DNA from 3 places in the Xanthomonas cassavae CFBP 4642 genome. Region 3 is predicted to be linked to each of the others. Evidence: predicted binding sites of a transcription regulator. Region 3 holds the regulator's gene; each other region holds the start of a gene.
The links. Region 3 encodes FliA, which starts transcription of late flagellar genes. Its sites were predicted from a motif close to TAAAGTTTNNCNNNCNNNGGCCGATAA; they were not measured.

Region 1: XCSCFBP4642_RS24490 (methyl-accepting chemotaxis protein) is a predicted target of FliA. The motif match lies at 5,183-5,209, and genes of this name have one in related genera.
Region 2: XCSCFBP4642_RS0116490 (STAS domain-containing protein) is a predicted target of FliA. The motif match lies at 4,696-4,722, and genes of this name have one in related genera.

The regions. Positions count from the first base shown of each region.
Region 1 is NZ_CM002139.1:2,127,401-2,133,856, reverse strand. Features, by position in the region: gene XCSCFBP4642_RS0109640 (DedA family protein/thiosulfate sulfurtransferase GlpE) at 1-993, opposite strand, end outside; gene XCSCFBP4642_RS0109635 (LysR family transcriptional regulator) at 1,038-1,982, opposite strand; gene XCSCFBP4642_RS0109630 (pirin family protein) at 2,118-2,819, shown strand; gene XCSCFBP4642_RS24490 (methyl-accepting chemotaxis protein) at 3,175-5,127, opposite strand; tRNA gene XCSCFBP4642_RS0109620 (tRNA-Ser) at 5,651-5,743, opposite strand; gene csrA (carbon storage regulator CsrA) at 5,827-6,039, opposite strand; gene alaS (alanine--tRNA ligase) at 6,179-6,456, opposite strand, start outside.
Region 2 is NZ_CM002139.1:3,749,100-3,755,555, forward strand. Features, by position in the region: gene XCSCFBP4642_RS27370 (sensor histidine kinase) at 1-1,394, opposite strand, end outside; gene XCSCFBP4642_RS30835 (fimbria/pilus periplasmic chaperone) at 1,679-1,834, shown strand; gene XCSCFBP4642_RS27380 (fimbrial biogenesis chaperone) at 1,812-2,153, shown strand; gene XCSCFBP4642_RS30840 (FimD/PapC N-terminal domain-containing protein) at 2,295-2,486, shown strand; gene XCSCFBP4642_RS25095 (metallophosphoesterase) at 2,955-4,478, shown strand; gene XCSCFBP4642_RS0116490 (STAS domain-containing protein) at 4,832-5,161, shown strand; gene XCSCFBP4642_RS0116495 (chemotaxis protein CheA) at 5,180-6,456, shown strand, end outside.
Region 3 is NZ_CM002139.1:2,413,306-2,419,761, forward strand. Features, by position in the region: gene XCSCFBP4642_RS0110665 (chemotaxis protein CheA) at 1-664, opposite strand, end outside; gene XCSCFBP4642_RS0110670 (protein phosphatase CheZ) at 667-1,293, opposite strand; gene cheY (chemotaxis response regulator CheY) at 1,293-1,685, opposite strand; gene XCSCFBP4642_RS0110680 (RNA polymerase sigma factor FliA) at 1,721-2,488, opposite strand; gene XCSCFBP4642_RS0110685 (MinD/ParA family protein) at 2,485-3,369, opposite strand; gene flhF (flagellar biosynthesis GTPase FlhF) at 3,356-5,047, opposite strand; gene XCSCFBP4642_RS26915 (peptidoglycan-binding protein) at 6,192-6,456, opposite strand, start outside.

The DNA of each region.
Region 1 (6,456 bases), 290 kb from region 3:
CGGCGAGGCCATCGCACCCAGCACATCGGTCCGGGAAACCACCGCCACCGGCAGCAGCGAGGTCACCGGATGCCCGGCGTCGCGCCATGCATCCAGCCCACCCAGCAACGGCCGCACGTCGCGATATCCGCGCTCGCGCATCCGACCGGCCAACCACGCCGCCGACACCTCGTCCGGACACGCGCAATAAATCACCACACTGCGCTCGCGCGGCACGCTGGCCAGGATCTGCGCAAGCTGACGCTCGTCGGCAAACACCGCGCCGGGAATCGTGTACGGCTGCAGATCGCGATGGCCCGGCGCACGGATATCCAGCACCGTCGGCCGTAGCGCTTCGTCGCCATTCAGCAGCGGCACCAGCTCGTCCACCGCGATACGCGCGTGCTCCAGCGAGCGCAGCAAGGTCTGCCGCCGCCACCAGCGCCAGCCGACATAGCAGGCCAGCAGCGCCGCCAGCACCACCACCGCGCCGGACCCCAGCTCGGACAGGAACGCCAGCACGTCCTGCACCTGATCGGCGAACAGCGCCCCCAGGCTCAGGCCGGACAGCGCCCACAAGGCGGCGCCGAACGCGTCGTAGCGCAGAAACGCCAACCGTACCTGGCTGGCACCGGCCATCGGCACCGACACCATCGACAGGCCGGGCACGAACTTGGCCACCGCCAGCACGCGCACGCCCCAGCGCGAGAAGAATCGCTCGGTCTGCTTCATGCAGGTGTCGCGCGACAACGACAGGCGGCACAGCGACTGCAAGGTGCGGTTGCCGAAGCGGCGGCCGGCCAGATACCAGGCCAGATCACCCAGCAGGCTTGCCAGTACCGACACACCCCACGCCGCCAGGCCTGCCAGCCAGGCATCGCTGCCGCCCGCCAGCGCGTAGCCTGCGCCCACCAGCACCAACGTCGGCAGTGCCGGGACCGGCAGCCCGAGCGACAACGCCAGCACGTTGGCGAACACCAGTGCCAATCCGTACTGTTCGATCAAGCCTTGCATGCGGGGATCCTGCGCGACGGCAAGCGGGCATTATCCGCGCTTGCCTAGCCGCGCGACTGCCCGGCGGCAACGGAACGATACGTTTCGGCCAGCGACTGCGACCAGTGCTCGAACAGCCCCTCGCTACGCAACGCCTGGCGCCACCAGTTCAGGGCCTCGCCCTCCTCGCTCGGCCGCCACGCCAGGTAAAAGGTTTCATCGGCCTTGCGCGTCTCCACCGGCACCTCCTGCAAGCGACCATCCTGCAACGCACCGCGCGCGTACGGCTCGGGCAGGAAGCCATAGCCCACACCGGCCAGTTGCAGCAGCAGCTTGGTGTGCATGTCCGGTACCGTCAGCACATCGCGCCCGGACAACAGTCCCACGGTACGCGGCAGCAACCGCCGCGCCGAATCGGCCACCGCGATCGCGCGGTGGTCGGCCAGCTCGGCCGGCCCCAGCAAGCGGGCGCCCGCCAACGGATGGCCGGCCGCCACCGCAAACACGAACCGCACACTGCCGATCGGCTCGGCGACATAGCCGCCACCGCTTGGCCCCTCGCCTGCCGCCACGATCAGGTCCACCCGCCGGTCCAGCAAGGCCTCCCAACCGCCTGAAAGCGATTCGCTCAGGACCCGCAGCCGCGTGCTGTCGGCCACCTGGTAGAACGCCAGGATCTGCGCCTGCAGCAGTGCCGCAGGCAGGATCGCATCCAGCCCGATCGCAAAGTCCGATTCCCAGCCCGAGGCCACCCGCCGCACCCGCACTTCCAACTCCTGCGCCGCACGCAACAGGTGGCGGCCTTCGCGCAGCAGTTCGCGCCCGGCCTGGGTAGGGGTCGCCTTCGGCCCAAAGCGCTCGAACAGCTGCACGCCCAGATCCTCTTCCAGCTTGGCCACCGTGTAGGAGATGGTCGAGGGCACCTTGAACAACACCTTGGCAGCGGCGGCGAATGACCCACGGCGGTCGATCGCATCCAGAATCTGCAACGCTTCCAGGCTGATTTTCATTGTTCGATTTTTTCGATGATATTGGCCAAATCCACTCGCTTTTTCTTCGTCATGCAGAAGCGGAGACTACGCATCAAGCCGCTGGCACACCGATTCACATCCCGGCGCCAACTCGAATCTACCAAGAGAAGCAGCATGTTGAATGTCCGCAAGAGCGAAACCCGTGGCCGCGCCGAGCATGGTTGGCTGTCCTCGCGCCATACCTTTTCCTTCGCCAGCTACCACGACCCGCGCCACATGGGCATCGGCCCACTGCGGGTGATCAACGAAGACAAGGTGACCCCGGGCGAAGGCTTCGGCACCCACGCCCACCGCGACATGGAGATCATTTCCTACGTCCTGGGCGGCGCGCTGGAACACAAGGACAGCATGGGCACCGGGTCGGTCCTGCACTACGGCGACGTGCAGCGCATGAGCGCCGGCAGCGGCGTCACCCACAGCGAGTTCAATCATTCGGCCAGCGAGCCGGTGCACTTCCTGCAGATCTGGGTGATGCCCGAACGCGCCGGGATCGAGCCGAGCTACGAAGAAAAGCACTTCGACACCGACAGCAAGCGCAACCAGCTGCGCCTGATCGCCTCGCCGGGCGGTGACGATGGCTCGCTGCGCCTGCATCAGGATGCACGGCTGTATGCGTCGATTCTCGATGGCGACGTCCGCCTGCAGCAACCGCTGGCTGAAGGCCGCATCGGCTATGTGCAAGTGGCCCGCGGCAGCCTCACCGTCAACGGGCAGGTGTTGTCTGCCGGCGATGCGGCGCAGGTCATCGGCGAGCCGCAGATCGTCCTGGCCGACGCACGCGATGCCGAAGTGCTGGTATTCGATCTGCCCAAGTAACCGGACACACGCGCCCCCCCCCTCGCCGACAGCTGGGGGAAGCAGAGAACGAGCGGCGCCTTGCTTCGGCGGGGCGCCGTCTTCTTGTCTTGCGCAGGCACCGGCCTGCCTGGCCGTTTGCGGTTGCGCTGACCTGCGGCCATCGCCCACGCCCGGCATTGGCGGTGGCGATGCGGCGACCACGTGAGCTGGATGTACCGGGAAGGCGACCGATCGCCCACGTCCCGCAGGCAGGCCGAGCGGATGGAGTGAAGCCTCGATTCGTCCATGCCGGCTTTCAGGCCATTGGCCTGTCTTTGCGCAGTGCTCCGGCGCCGTGTCGGTGACGCGACACCAAGACCGAGGCCGCTCAGCGTCATGCAGCCTGCGGGGGGACCCGCTGCGCGGCGGCATCCGCACTGGCGACTTGCGGCACGGCGCCCTCGGCATCGCCGTTGACCAGCGCGAACAACGCATCGGCATCGGCCTCCAGCACGCGCGCCGAACGCGCCAGGTCATCCACCATCTGCGCCTGGTCACGCGCCTGCACGCCGATCGATTGCAAGGCAGTGTTGGCGGTGGAAATATCCTGCGCCTGCTCATGGCTGGCAGCGGCAATCTGTTCCACCGTCGCGGTGACGCGCAGCACCGATGTCACCAGATCCTGCATCACCACACCGGCCTGCTCGGCCAGCCGCGTTCCATCGCCCACCTGGTCGGTCGCATTGTCGATCAACGAGCGGATCTCCCTGGCCGACACGCTGCAGCGCTGCGCCAGGCTGCGCACTTCGGTGGCCACGACCGCAAACCCACGCCCCTGTTCGCCGGCACGCGCGGCCTCCACGGCTGCGTTGAGCGCCAGGATATTGGTCTGGAAGGCGATGCCGTCGATGACCTCGATGATCTGCCCGATCCGGTCGGTGGCCGAACGTATGCCGGCGGTGGTCTGCACCACTGCGGCGATGACATCGGCACCGCGCCGCGCCACTGCTGCAGACTCTTCGGCCATACGCTGCGCCGAGCCGGCGTTCTCGGAGTTGGTGCGCACAGTGGCGGCCAGCTGATCGATGGTGCTGGAGGTCTGCGCCACTGCGCCGGACTGCGCAGAAACGCGCTTGACCAGTTCCTGGTTACTGACGGAAATATGGTGCGATTCGCGTTGCACGTTCTGCGCAATGCTCATGGTCTGCCGCATGAGGTCGCGCATGCGCTCGGCCGAGCGCACCTGATCGGTCACATCGGTAGCGTACTTGACCACCTTGTACGGCCGCCCGGAGACATCCAGGATGGGGTTATAGGACGCCTGGATCCACACCGGGCTGCCATCCTTGCGCAGGCGGCGGTAACGCCCGGCGTCGAACTGGCCACGCGCCAGTTTCGCCCAGAAATGCCGGTAGTCCTCCGACGCGCGAAAGGCCGCATCGACGAAGATCCCATGATGCTGGCCGATCGCCTCCTCCGGCGTATAGCCCAGGATCGCCAGGAAGTTGTCGTTGGCAGTCAGCACCCGGCCCGCCAGATCGAACTCGATCACCCCCATCACCTTGTCGATGGCCTGGATGCGACCATCCGCATCGGCCGATTCGATCACCTGGCGGGTCACGTCGGTGGCGTACTTGACCACCTTGTATGGCCGCCCGTGCTCGTCGAGCACCGGGTTGTAGGAGGCCTGGATCCAGACGTCCTGGCCATTCTTGCCGACGCGCTTGTAGCGGCCGGCGTCGAACGCACCGCGCCCGAGCGATTCCCAGAACGCGTGATACGCCACCGACTGACGCGTGGCCGCATCCACGAACATGCCATGGTGCTTGCCGCGGATCTCGTCCAGCCGGTACCCCATGACCTGCAGGAAATTCTGGTTGGCATCGAGCACCGTGCCATCGAGCGAGAACTCGATCACGGCCATCACCTTGTCGATCGCGTCGATCCGCCCCTCGAAATCGGCGGTCTGGCGCACCTGCTCGGTGATGTCGGTGGCGTACTTCACCACGCGATACGCCTTGCCCGAACGATCGAGCAAGGGATTGTAGGAGGCATTGATCCAGACCTCGCGGCCACGCTTGTCCACCCGGCAGAAGCGCCCGGCATTGAAGTCCCCGCGGCGCAACGCATCCCAGAACTGGCGATAGCTTTCGCTGTCGCAGTCGTTTGGGGTGACGAACATTCGGTGATGCTGGCCGACCACCTCCTCCAGCCGGTATCCCATCAACGAAAGGAAGTTCTGGTTCGCATCCAGGATGCGGCCATCCAGATCGAATTCGATCACCGCCATCACCCGGTCTACCGCATTGGCCTTGTGCTGCAGGCCGCGACTCGAGGAAGAGAACAGGCGTCCAAGCAGCGGTAGGCGCATCGCGTCGAAATCCGAGATATGGGTTACGTCGTTAGCGACACATGTGCGCACAACTTGATACCTGTTCGCCCGCGGTATCACCGAGCGAATCAGATGCCGGAACCTTCAACCGAGCCGAACCACTCAGTGCTCCAGGCGATGAGTGCAGCGACAGCGAAGGGAGAAGCGAACACGCAAGTCACCAGACGGTGGCCATGAACGACAACGCCGGCAGCAGGGTCATGGGCATGGAGCAATTACCCCGCCTTCAAACGTCGCTTGAGCGACTGCAGCCACAGAAGCAACGATGGCACCAGTCACCCTGCTGTGCAGGCCAAGCGAAGCTCGCAATGTCGACGCTTCCTGACGGGCGCGAGTACGACCCTATGCTCCGCCGTTGTTCGTGGCTCCCGCTCGTCGCTTGTTGCCTGAGTGCTGAGTGCTGAGTGCTCAAATCGACATCGAACATCGAACACAAAAAAACGCCCGCAAATCAATCATTTGCGGGCGTATAGAACACTGGCGGAGCGAGAGGGATTCGAACCCTCGATAGAGCTTTTGACCCTATACTCCCTTAGCAGGGGAGCCCCTTCAGCCACTCGGGCATCGCTCCAGTTTTTGCGTCCTGCCGCGATGTCCGTGGCAGGCCGCGAAGAATACCGGGTAAGAGGGGCTAACGTAAACCCTTTATGACGATCAATTCGAAGAATCGTCGCCGTGATACGCGCCAGAAGCCACCGGCTCGTCCCCACGCTGGATGCGCTGGTAAATTTCTTCGCGGTGCACAGCAACATCCTTCGGTGCGGTGATGCCAATACGCACCTGATTACCCTTGACGCCGAGCACGGTAACAGTGACCGAGTCGCCGATCATCAAGGTTTCGCCTACCCGGCGAGTGAGGATCAACATTTTGCAAATCTCCTGGAACCGGTGGGTTTCCCACCAGCATCGACGGCCTCCTGAGTGAGACGCGCCCTAGGTAAAGGGAATAGACCAGAAATGGTAGCGGGACATCCTGCTAGCCAGCAAGGCATAGCAGGACAAGTGTTCAGCCCAAGTGTTGCTTGACCCAGGAGGACACACCGTCGAGAGCGGTCGCAAGGGCGGGCCCGTCCTCGCCACCACCCTGGGCGAGATCCGGACGGCCACCGCCCTTGCCCCCGATCTGACTGGCGATATGGCCGAGGAGTTCCCCTGCCTTCACCTTGCCAGTTGGGCTCCCGTTCACGCCGGCGACCAGGGCGACCTTGCCCGCCGATGCACCGGCCAGCACGATCACCGAGTCGCCCAGCTGCTGCTTCAGGCGGTCCATCGCTTCGCGCAAGG
Region 2 (6,456 bases), 1.3 Mb from region 3:
TCAACTTCAGTAATGGAATTTATCGTCCCAGATTCTATGTCGCGAAGGCGAGTAAAATCCTCATAAAATCTCACGTCTTGCTCGTCACTTGTTAACCCCAACATCTTCTTGGCCACGTCATTATGCAGAACGATTTCCTGTGTTTGATGTGAATAAACTCCAATTCCGATAGGCAGTGTATCCACAATTGCCTTACCAAAATTTTGCGACTCAAGAACATGCCCTGCACTATCCAGTAATGGTCGTGCAACATAGAGTTCAAGATACAGAACTACGAGCCATAGAAACGCTAGAATTATAATGCAGGCCGCGGCTCCAAGCATAAAATCCAACCGAAGGCCACGAAAAATATCCCCCCAAGTATATACACTGACCGCCACCCACTCCGGACCGGATATACGCTGAGTTATAATAAAAACCCCGTTAACAAATTCAAATTTCTGCGCATTTTCCGCCTTATTCAAGAAAGCCCTGGCACCATTCAATCGCTCGATTAAGAACTGATCTCGCGACGAAAGCGGCCGGACATGCATATAAGTTCGAACATTCTTGCTGAATAAGAAAAATCCGGGCACACGCGTGTGCTCGACAAATAGTTGACTGAACTGACTATCTGGAACAGCCAGCGACATGGTCAGAAAACGCGTCCCATATCTATACATCGGAACGACCAATCTCGACATAAAGCATCGACTGTAGCGACAGTCAGCCGGCATCCATATAGGCGTCTGATTATTGGCCAAACCGCCGGGCGACCTGGCCACCCCTTTTTCCGCGAGCGCAATACGTTCATTCACATAATTACGTACGGACCCGCGCCGCATATTATTTATTACAGCTTCAGGCGGCAGTGGTGACGAGGCAAAAAAATCGCCATTTTTGGAATAAAAATATCCATACAAACTCACGCCGACATTTTCATTGACTGATAAAATCGTAGACCAATCACGCAAAATCCGAAGATTCTCCGCGAGTATTGCCTGATCTTTGGGCTGATAGAGTTCGGTAGCGAGCAGGAACGGAGTCTTGGTAAGACCCACATCTGTAACCGTTACGCCGTTACCGGCTGCAAGTGCTTTAGCGTATTTCTGGGCCGGAACAACGTCGCCATCTCGGATGGCATAAGTATTCATATAGAGATTTGCAGACTGCTTGATCGTCTCAGAAAACTTCACGACTTGCTCCTGTATGCGCTCTCTATCGTTAGCAAATTGCAGGGAACGACGGTCGTGATATTTCCTGATTGCCGCTTCTTCAAAAGAAATGGCAATTATAAAAATAGCAATCGACAACGCGGAAATAGACAGATAGAGAACTCTGCGATAATGCCGCCTTGTTCTCTTTAATAATTTTATCGGCAAACGCCCTCTCCCAGTCATTAACCAAGCCGTCACATTTACACAGGATGCCGCGGCCTTGACAAGGGTCTATGCACCTACTCCTGCACACATTAGGCGACCACCCATAGCCAAATGGGGCGTAGCCCATAGCCGCTTCATTGGCCACAACCGACTCTTTCTTGGAGCAATTGCCGGCGGCATCAGCGTAGGCGGCACACGAATCGTTTATCCCGCCGAGGCTAAGCTGCAAAGTGTCTCAGTCAGCAACACATCTTCCGATGCTACTTTTCTCGTGCTATGGTAGATAGAGGATACGGATAGAAAAAAGTCATAACTTCATAGTAACCCCGCCACTATATAGTGCTGGACCTAGCAACGAGAATACCGTGCATTTGATGTACGTCGGGCCACAGCCTGCTGCTGATCGCGAGAAAATTTACTATCTCAATGCAAAAGCTATTCCCTCAGTGGATGAAAAGTCTGCAGTCACATAACATGCTACTGATCGCTACCGTGACTCGCCTGAAACTATTCCTTCATTCGCGCTGCTTGAAACCCCCAATTGACCAAGCGCCGGATCAGTTGACATTCAGCCAGCACAATAGTCAACTAATCATCAAGAATCCAACACCTTATTATCTAACTCTCTGCGGTCTGCAGGCGGGCTCCAACACGCTAACGAACGTAACGGTTTCACCGTTTGATCAGGTTACCGAGACGATCAGCAATGCAGGAATCTCATCGATTAGTTATCGCACCATTAATGATTTTGGCGGCACCACTCCCCAGATCATTAAGACCATAACCCGCTAGCAGTATTATGAAAGCGTTCTCGCGACCAATCAGGAGCATTTTTTTCTATTTATGGCAACAATTTCGTTTACTTGCTCCGCAGACGATGAATTATGGTTTAACCCGTCATTCATCTCAAACGATCCCAAAGCGGTGGCAGACATGTCACGTTTCCAGCACGCTGGTCTGCAGGCTCCAGGTACTTATCAGGTCGATGTATGGCTGAATCAGAGGCATATCGATACCCGGGGAGTACGCCTCATCGCTCTGCCAGTGGATACGCCCGAACACAATAGTGCCGCAACGTTAAATACCTCATGCAAGCCAGATTCAGCACGCGCAGGTATCGCATAGGGTTTAAAGACTAACGGAGACATTTACATGAACCACGATAGTGCCGGCTGCCTTTCCGATGACCCTACGCCGCATCCGTTGACTTTTTGCATTTAGGCGGGCGTGAATGACGCTTATGAAATTCCTCATGCAGGAGCATGGGTAACGCAGTAAGAGAGCACCTTGAACGGCAAAGCGCGAATCGCCGTTGAGTAAGCTATTGAATCGCTCAGCGCAAAATCCCAAAAGGTCGCCATAACGGCGGATGTGGACTGTGCTCCATCGTTGTGATCTTTGCGCCGTTTCCGGCGCGTTCCCGGAGATTTACCCGGATTACAGGCGTACCGTCACCCACGAAGGCATCAACTTATTCCACTTTGGGTGTGCTCCCACCGTGCGACCTGCTTCAATTCGCGCTTCTTCATGGTCTGGCGCTTCCTATTCGCCGCTAGTCCCAATTGATGTATAATTATTAATGGAAATAAATATATGATTGACTACAAGTATCTTGCTGTCCCATTTTTGTTGCTCTCTGCATCCTGTTATGCGCAATCCTTGTCCGTGAATCGGAATATTGATTCCTTGCAAGCGAAGAGCGCGGGGGGATTGAATGCTTTTGATGACCGGTCCACCGATGTGAACATCGTCAACAATATCGTGGCTCCGATGAGCGACTTGATTTTTGTCGATAAAGGAATTAATAGCGGCTGGGACAGCGGCATATGGAAGAGCACCCCACCTATGACTATTTTGTTTCCATATGGCACAGGGAAAATGGGTACCACCTCGAATGCTTGGCTTCACGGAGCCGGGGGGTGGGTTAAATACAAGGTAAAGAATGATGGCACTATTCTAACGTTCAGCTGGGTTAATCCATACAAAGGAAGTAATGGTTATCATACCTCAGAGAGCAATGACGGCCTGTATTCCATCACGAGGAACGGCGGTAGCGGGAATAACGCTTCTGTCACCTTTTCCGTGAAAAGAAACGCGGTACCGCGACTCTTGAATTATTCCGCCGTCATCATGTCTGATCCTCAGCCGTGGAGATTAGGTGGACCGGGGGATCCCAACTCAGATAGTCAAAATGGCTCGTCGTGGCGGGATATAAATCATAAAACCTTTAATTCCATTTTATCACTTCCCAATGTTGAATTCGCCATTGTCAACGGCGACCTGACTGAGTATGGGAGGAAGAAGCAGTATGATGATTATTCAACGATATACCATTCATCAAGCATATTTATTACTGAGGGACTGGGAAATCATGACTATGCTAATAATGTTGGAAGTTGCATGGCTCTGGGGTATGGTGTCAGTGAAAACGGTTGTGCTTTGAGCGCAGTGGAAAGGGAATACGATGCCATCCAAAACATTAAAAATAACATAGCTGAAATGCATGGCTCGGCTTTCAGTGCCGATGTATCTGAAACCACAGCTGTCGTAGGGGAAATGGTCGAGCAGACCTATAAGGGCAGCCTTGCGTACTCGTGGGATGTAGGTAATATCCATTATATTCAGCTTCAAAATTTCCCAACTTACGCGGTGAATATGTCTTCGCCGGGGCATGCAGATGCCGAGATAAGAAGCTCACTGGAGTGGCTCTCAACTGACCTGGAAAGGGCAGACCTGCGGGGAAAGGCGACGGTTATCAACTTCCATGATGCCCGGCCTGCAAGTGACGATGGCGACTCAGCCTTCTTGAAGTCAGATAACCGGGCTGCGCTATCGAAATTCAAATCCATGATTACATCGCACAATGTCAAGGCCATTTTTGTCGGACATACCCATCAGCAGAATTACTGCCGCGCCAACGACGATGCAGTCTTTGGCAGTATCCCTGTATACACTTCGGGCGCGCTGTTTAATGGTGATTACTATGTGATCGATGTAAAGGGGGGCAGCATCAATGTTAAGGCCTATAACGGTGCTTCGGGACGACCTGTTGTAGTGAAGGATTTGGGCATTGTCGGAAGTGCCGCGCCGCAGTGGCCCACATGCAGTAACCTATAGTTGGCCCGGTTCACATCGCTTTACCGTCAACAACTGCTCCGTCGCATCGCTTCCGCGCATCCGATGGACTCGTCATCCGCCAGCTAACTTTATCGCCAATTAAATCCATTAGCAGCGGGCTGGGACATTCGCTTCCTGAGCCCGCTTGCGGAAAGCTGAACAGTTAATGCTCAGGCGGTGACGTGCTTCGCAAATCCGTCATCGCGCTGAATTTTGCCTAAATATTTCGATCGGGCGCCGATACCTGCATAGACCGGCATGTCCGGCGTGCGCACATCGCCCACGCTGACCACGCCACAGCGACCTTCCCCGCGTTACCGCGCACGCTGCGCACCGCATCGCTTGAGGCACCCATGACCACCCTATCGTCCGATTTCCCCGCGCCGTTGACGCTTGCCCTGGAAGGCGAGATGACCATTCGCCGCGCTGCCGAACTCAAGCCGTTGCTGCAGCCGGCACTGGCGCACCCGGGCGGGTTGCATCTGGACCTGGGCGCGGTCAGCGAGATCGACACCACCGGGCTGCAGTTGCTGCTGGCCACCAAACAGGCGATCCAGGCCGATGGCCGGCCGTTTTCGCTCACCGATTCCAGCCGCGCCGTGGTCGATGTGATCGAACTGCTTGGCCTGCTCGAAGCCTTGTATCCGCATGCGGTTGCAAGCCTCGACGCATGCATTCACTAACGGACCGGTGACGCGCGCATGGACATGAACCAGCTGATGCAGACCTTCCTGGCCGAAAGCCGGGATCTGCTCGAGGACATGGAACGCCATCTGCTCGAAGCCGAGCGTGGCGAATCCTCGCCGGATGCGGTCAACGCGATCTTCCGCGGCGCGCATACCATCAAGGGCTCGGGCGGCCTGTTCGATCTGCCGCAGTTGGTGGGCTTTACCCACGTGGTGGAGAGCGTGCTGGACCTGGTGCGCGATGAGGCGCTCACGTTGAGTTCGGAACTGATCGCGCTGCTGCTGGTGTGCTGCGACCATATCCATGCCCTGGTGGAAACTGCGGCCGACCCCGGCCATGCCGATGCGGCGGCGCTGGCCGCCGAAGCCGAACCGCTGCTGGCGCAATTGCAGACATACCTGCAAGGCAGCGGCTGTGGCGTCACCGCGACCGTCGCGCAACACGGTACACCGGAAAAACAGAGCGGATACTGGCGCATCGACCTGACGCTGTTCGCCGATGCGCTGCGCTTCGGCAATTCCCCGCTCAAGCTGATCCGCAACCTGCGCAGCCTGGGCTCGGTGGAATCGATCAGCACCGACTACAGCCAGCTGCCCGCCTTCGAAGAGCTCGATCCGGAGGCCAGCTATCTCGGCTTCCAGATCCTGCTGCGCAGCGATGCCGATCGCGCCGCCATCGACGACGTGTTCGAGTTCGTGCGCGACGATTGCGCGCTGGCGATCACCGCCGTGCCGGCCCCGACTGACGCGGCGGCCGTGTTGGTCAGCGCGCCGGGGGCGCCTGCACCGGCCAGCGCACTCGCCGCGGTACCGGCCGCCACGCCGCCGCGCGCAGCAACCGATGCCGGCGCACGCGGCGGCGCCGACGCGCGCTCGATCCGCGTGGATGCCGACAAGCTCGATCGCATGATCGACTTGGTGGGCGAACTCATCATTGCCGTGGCCAGCACCAATGCCAACGCGCAGCGCAGCGGCGATGCGCAGTTGCTGGAATCGGCATCGATCCTGGCCGGGCTGGTGGAAGAGGTGCGCGAAAGCGCGCTGCAGCTGCGCATGGTCAAGATCGGTGGCACCTTCAGCCGCTTCCAGCGCGTGGTGCACGATGTGGCACGCGAACTGGGCAAGGACATCGCCCTGGTGGTCGCCGGCGAAGACACCGAGCTGGACAAATCGGTGGTGGAAAAGATCGGCGACCCGCTCACCCATCTGGTGCGCAACGCGATGGACCACGGCATCGAACCGGCCGAGGTGCGCGTGGCGCGCGGCAAGCCCGCGCGCGGCACCGTGGGGCT
Region 3 (6,456 bases):
GGCGCGCGGTGGCGATGTCCAGGGTGCTGACCGCGCGGTCGAGTTCTTCGTCGCGCAGCCGGGTGCGCAGGGTCTTGAGGCGGTTGCGCGACAACACCAGTTCGCCGATCAGGTTGACGATGGCGTCCAGGCGCTTGGTGTCCACGCGCACGGTCTGCTCGGCGTCGGCCGCCTTGGCCGCCGCCTTGGGCGCGGCCTTGGCGCCCGGCGCAGCAGCGCCGTGTGCGTCATCGTGTGCGGGTGCAGCGGCAGCGGCCTTGGGCGCGGCCTTGACCGCCGGCGGGCCGCTCTTGGCATCGAACTGCGCAATCAGCGAGGCCGGCGCATGCGGCACGGTTTCGCCCGAGCCCATCGCATCCAGCATGGCCTGCAGATAATCCAGCGACTGCTGCGCGGCATCGAAGTGATGCGCCTGCAACACCGCCTGGCCGGAGCGCGCCATGCCCAGGGTTTCCTCGGCGGCGTGGCACAGCTCCACCATGGGTTTTATCGCCAGGAAGCCGGCGCCGCCCTTGAGCGTGTGGAAGCCGCGGAACACCGCGTTGAGCTGGTCGGCTTCGTCTGGCGCCTGTTCCAGCGACACCAGCTGTTCGCCGAGGCGGTCCAGGATTTCCTGGGCCTCGACGATGAAATCGGCCGCAATATCGTCTGGAACAGCACTCATGGTTACAACCCCAATCCGGACAGCAAATCGTCGGCGTCGTCCTGCGACACCGCGTGACGGTCCAGGCCCTTGATTGCAGGACCGGCCAGACCGCCGTCGTCTTTCTTCGGCTCGGTGTTCTTCGGCGGCAGGCCGAGCGCACCGAAGCCTTCATGCACGCGCCGCACGATCCCGGCCACGCGGCGGATGATCTGCCCGCTGAGGTCCTGGTAGCTCTGCGCCAGCGACAGCTCGGTGAGGTTGTGGCGCATCTTTTCCAGCAGCGCGCCCTGGTCTTCATTGAGTCCACCGTCGCGCAGCTGGTTGGCCAGCACGCGGCACTCCTCGACCAGATCCAGCGTGCGATGGCTGGCCTTTTCGGTCATTTCCACCACGTGGTCCAGGCGCGAGCAGGCATCGTCCAGTTCGCCGGCTTCTTCGGGCACGGTGGGCAATTCGCCCAGGGCCTGCCCGAGTTCGCGGGCGAGCCGGCTCAGGCTCTGCATCATCGGGCGTGTGCGCAGGGCGGCGAGGTGATCGACCTCGCGACGCCAGGCGACCTGGTCACCGCTTTCCAGTGCATCGAGCGCGTGCTGCAGGCGCTCGATCAGGGCGGCACGTTCGGCATCGGCTTCCACGGTGGCGTTCATCAGGCGGTCGCCGCCAGACGTTCGAACACCTTGCCCAGCTTCTCTTCCAGTGTCTGCGCGGTGAACGGCTTGATGATGTAGCCGTTCACGCCGCACTGCGCGGCTTCGATGATCTGCTCGCGCTTGGCTTCAGCGGTCACCATCATCACCGGCAGGTGCTTGAGCTTGGCGTCGGCGCGGATGTTGCGCAGCAGGTCGATGCCGGTCATGCCGGGCATGTTCCAGTCCGTCACCACGAAATCGAACGGGCCCGCGCGCAGCGCAGCCAGCGCGCTGTTGCCGTCTTCGGCCTCTGCGGTATTGGTGAAGCCAAGATCGCCCAACAGATTCTTGACGATACGTCGCATCGTCGAGAAGTCGTCCACGATCAGGATCCGCATGTTCTTGTTCACATCAAGCTCCTAACTCTAAAAATTATGCGAAAAAATCAGTCATCATTTTCGACACCGGCATCGGCCAGTTCGAAGACCTTGAGGCGGCCGCGCAGACGCACCACCGCCTGGCCATGGATCTGGCAGACGCGCGATTCGCTGACACCGAGCACGGCGCCGATTTCCTTCAGGTTCAATTCCTGTTCGTAGTACAGCGACAGCACCAGCTGCTCGCGCTCGGGCAGCTGGCCGATGGCCTTGCCCAGCTCGCGGCCGAATTCGCCACGCTCCATCATCTGCTGCGGGTTGGGCCCACCTTTGGCGGTGGTGTCCAGTTCGCCGTGATCTTCGATGCGCGATTCCAGGCTCAGCACCTGGCCGCGTGCGGCGTCTTCCATCAGGCGCAGGTAGTCGGGCAGCGGCATGTCCATCGCGGCGGCCACTTCGGTGGCGGCGGCGGCGCGGCCGGTGTTCTGCTCGATCTTGCGCACCGCGGCAGCGGCGTCGCGGGCGCGGCGGTGTACCGAGCGCGGCACCCAGTCGCCACGGCGGATCTCGTCGATCATCGAGCCGCGGATGCGGATCGAGGCATAGGTCTCGAACGAGGCGCCCTGTTCGGAGTCGTAGCTGCGCGAGGCTTCGATCAGGCCGATCATGCCGGCCTGGATCAGGTCGTCCACTTCCACGCTCGCCGGCAGGCGGGCGGCCAGATGGTGGGCGATGCGGCGCACCAGGTCGGCGTGCTGGGTCACCACGTCGTTGGCGTTGTTGCGTTGCACGGCACGGTACTGCGCGGTGGCGCTCGTTGCGGTGGCGGTGCTCATGCGGCCACTCCCCGTTGGATGATGCGTTCGACAAAGAACTCGACGTTGCCGCGCGGCACGGTGGGAGCCTGCCAGCGCGAGGTACGGCGTGCGATTTCTGCGATGGCCTGCGCCGACGGACTGGCGGGGTAGGCCTTGATGACGGGTTGCTGGCGCTGCACCGACAGGCGCAGCCAGTCGTCCTGCGGCACATGGCCGAGGTAGTTCAGCGAGACATCGCCCAGGAACTTTTCGCACACGCGCGAGAGCTTGTCGTACAGCAGGCGGCCCTCGTTGGGGTCGCGCACCATGTTGGCGATGATCTGCAGGCGGTCCACGCCGCGTTCGCGCGAGAGCACCTTGATCAGCGCGTAGGCGTCGGTGATCGAGGCCGGCTCGTCGCAGACCACCACCACGGTGTCCTGGGCGGCCTGGCAGAAGGTCAGCACGCTGTCTGTGATGCCGGCGGCGGTGTCGATGACCATCACGTCCAGGTCGCGTTCCAGTTCGGAGAACACGTTGACCAGGCCGATATGCTGGGCCGGGGCCAGTTCGGCCATGTGGCGGCGACCGGAGGCGGCCGGCACCACCAGCACGCCGCCGGGGCCTTCGATGATGACCTCATCCAGCGTGCAACGGCCGGCGATCAGGTCGGCCAGGGTGTACTTGGGCGCCAGCCCCAGGACCACATCCAGGTTGGCCAGGCCAAGGTCGGCGTCCAGCAGCAGCGTGCGTTTGCCCATGTCGGCAAGCGCCACGGCCAGGTTGGCGGAGATGTTGGTTTTTCCCACGCCGCCCTTGCCACCGGTCACGGCAATGGTGCGCACCGGGCCCAGGGGCTCGGGACGGGTCGCCGACAGGGGGAAGGCGTTGGTCAGCTTGGCGTATTCACGCGACTGCATGGTTGTGCTCCGGAGTACAGGGCTTATCGGCAGCGCGCCGCAAATCTTCAAGGCGAAGAACGAGACTGGCGGCATTGGCGCGGTGCAGGTCGTCGGGGACCCGCTGTCCGTCAGTCACCCAGGTGATGGGCATTTGGTGATCGACGACGACCGACAGCGCACTACCGAAGCGGCCGGTCTCGTCAAGTTTGGTCAGCACCACGCCCTGGGGCTTGGCGTGGGCGAAGCGGCGCACGACCTCGTCGAGGTCGGAAAAGTGCGCGTTGGCAGGCAGCACCAGCAGCGAGGTGACCTGGTGCGCGGCGCGCAGCCAGTTCAGCTGGGCGGCCAGGGCGCGGTCGCGCTGGCCCATGCCGGCGGTGTCGATCAGCACCAGCTTGTAGTCGCGCAGGCGCTCGAGCAGTTCCAGCAGGCTCTCGGCGCTGTCGGCCTCGTGCACGGCGATGCCGAGCTGACGGCCGTAGCTGTGCAGCTGCTCGCGGCCGCCGACGCGCTGGGTGTCGGTGGTGACCAGGGCCACGTCGCGCGGGGCGTGCTGGGCGGCGAAGCGCTGGGCGAGCTTGGCGATGGTGGTGGTCTTGCCGGCGCCGGTCGGGCCGACCAAGGCGATCACGCCGCCGCGTTCCAGCGGGTCGACCGGGGCCACCGGCAGGCGCTTGGACAGCAGGCCCAGCATCAGCCCGCGGCCGCGGTGCAATTCGGTATCGGCCGGAATCTGCAGTGCCACGTCGCGGATCAGGCCGGCGTCGAAGCCGTAGTCGTCCATCAGCTCCAGGGCCTGCGCGCGCACCGGCGAGCCACGCAGGCGCTCGTCGGTCAGGCGGTTCATTTCGCGCTCGATCATCTGCCGCATCAGCGCCAGCTCGCCGCGCAGCTGCTTGAGTTCTTCGTCGTTCTGCGGGATCGGCGCGGCAGCCACCGGCACTGCGGCCAGCGCAGCGGGGGCGGGCGGGGCGACCACGATCGGCGGCAGCGCGGCCGGCGGCAGGATCTGCGGCAGCGCGTCGTCCAGATCGAAGTCGGCCTCGTCGGCGAAGGCGTCGTCGTCCTGGTCCTGGGCGGCATAGGCGGGGGCGGCAACCGTGGCGGCCATGACCGGAGTCGGTGCCTGGACCGGGGCGGCCTGCACGGCCGGGCGCTGCACCGGAGCGGTGGTCAAAAAGTCGGCGAACAGCTGTTCCGGCACCGCCGACAGCGCGTGTTCCTGGCGCTGCACGACCGGCGCGGGCAGGTCCTGCACGGCCGGCATCGGCGCGGCGCTGCGGATCGGGGTGGCGACCGGCGCCTGGCGCGGCACGCTGGCCGGCTGGCGCAGGGCCATGGCGGCAATCATGTCTTCGGCGGCGCTGGCCACGCGCTGGCGGTGGCTCATGGTCTCCGCGGCCGGCTTCAGCGGAGCGTGGACCGGCGCGGCGGGGCGGGCGGCAACCTGCGCCGGCTGGGCCGGGGCCTGCTGCACGGGAGCCTGCTGGGCCGGCGCGGCGCTGGGGGCCGGCGTCTCGCGGGCGGTTTCCAGGGCGCGCTGCACCAGCTCTTCGTCGTAGTTGCTGGCGGCGACGATCTCGATGCCTTCGGCGGTACGCCGGTTGGACAGGATCACGGCATCCGGGCCGTGTTCCTCACGCACCATGCGGAATGCGGTGCGCATATCCGGGGCGACAAAGCGTTTGATCTTCATGCCACGTGCCTCCAGGAACAGGACCCGCCGGACGCCGGACGGGTGCGCGATGAATGTGGGTGTGTTGCCAGCGTCATGAGTTGCCTGTCCCGGTCGTAGTTCCAAGTCCTGCCGTCCGCCCCGCAGCGGTGGTGCTGGCTGCGGTCTCGCCAGAGCTAATGCATGCGGTGTGCCAAAACGCGGCGTTGGGTTTCCGGCACACGCCGACATCGCGCCTGCGGGTCGGTGCTGCAAACGCAGTACCGGATGGAGTGGGTGGCGGTTTTCTGACACCTGGCCCGCTTCGGCTTGCTGAACTGCCCAGCCATCGGATCTCACGGCCCGGCCATCGAAGGGCTCGGCAGTCAATGCAAGAGCGGCGCCGGATCACACGCGGTTGGAGAGCATCTGCCTGGGTGTGGTCTGTGGCAGCCATCACCAGCCGCACCTTGGGGGACTTGGCCAGGACTTCCGGCAGCAGCTGGGGCAGGTGACAGGCACGTGCGCAGGTGGCTGGCGAGGCTTCACCTGCCTGCAGACAGCCCGTGTCAGGCAGGACTGAGCGCCGTGTATCGAGCGCAGCCGGCGTGACAGTTGGCCGTATAGGGGCCACTGGCGTGGCAATCGATGGGTTATCCGGTAGGCCTGCCGGGAGACCGGCCACCCGCCGTCAGCCTGTCACGCAGGTCTGGTCGCAGCCTGAGGTGCATGACACGCCCCAAACGGAGTGGTATCGCAACAGTTCAGGTCGGTGGCGTGCAGGCAGGTAGGGTTCTACCTGGTCGGCAGAAAATCGATGGTGTCGCGGTCGTTCTGGCCTTCCAACGGTGCCGCCTCGTCGCACTGCGAGTCCGCGTGGCGTGCGACATGGCGTTGCGAGGTGCCCGGCACAATTCGGGATCCGGGGGCATGACGATCAGCATCTGCAGCGCGACATCCATTGCCTGGGAATGTCGTCCGTATCGCCGCGTTCCGGGCAGTGAACGAAAGGACCAGCTCGCTAGCAGTGCCGATTGAGCTTCCGATCGCGTCGTGTCCTGGCCCTGCAGCAGTGCCGTACGCAGCGATCATGTCGAGCGAGAGTCCACTGTGCCGTTGCACCTCTTCGACCGCTTGCTGTCTGCGGGGTTCGTTTCAACGCCTGAGTGGATTTGTTATTCGCTGATTACCCGATGACCGGCCCCGGCGGCGTCGGCTGCTCCTGTTTGGCTTGCGTCATCGCCTGCTGCTGCCGTGCTGTTTTCAGCGTATGGGCCTGCACCTGTTGCATCGATGCCTCGATCGACGGTGCCGGCTCGGCGATGGATGTGGCGAAGCGCTTGGTGATGTCGTCGTAGTTCTGCGCATAGAACCGCTCGTTGACCACATCCACCCGCCCATCCCAGCCGGGCTTGAAGCCTTCCATGTACAGGGCCGCCGTGAGCTGGGTC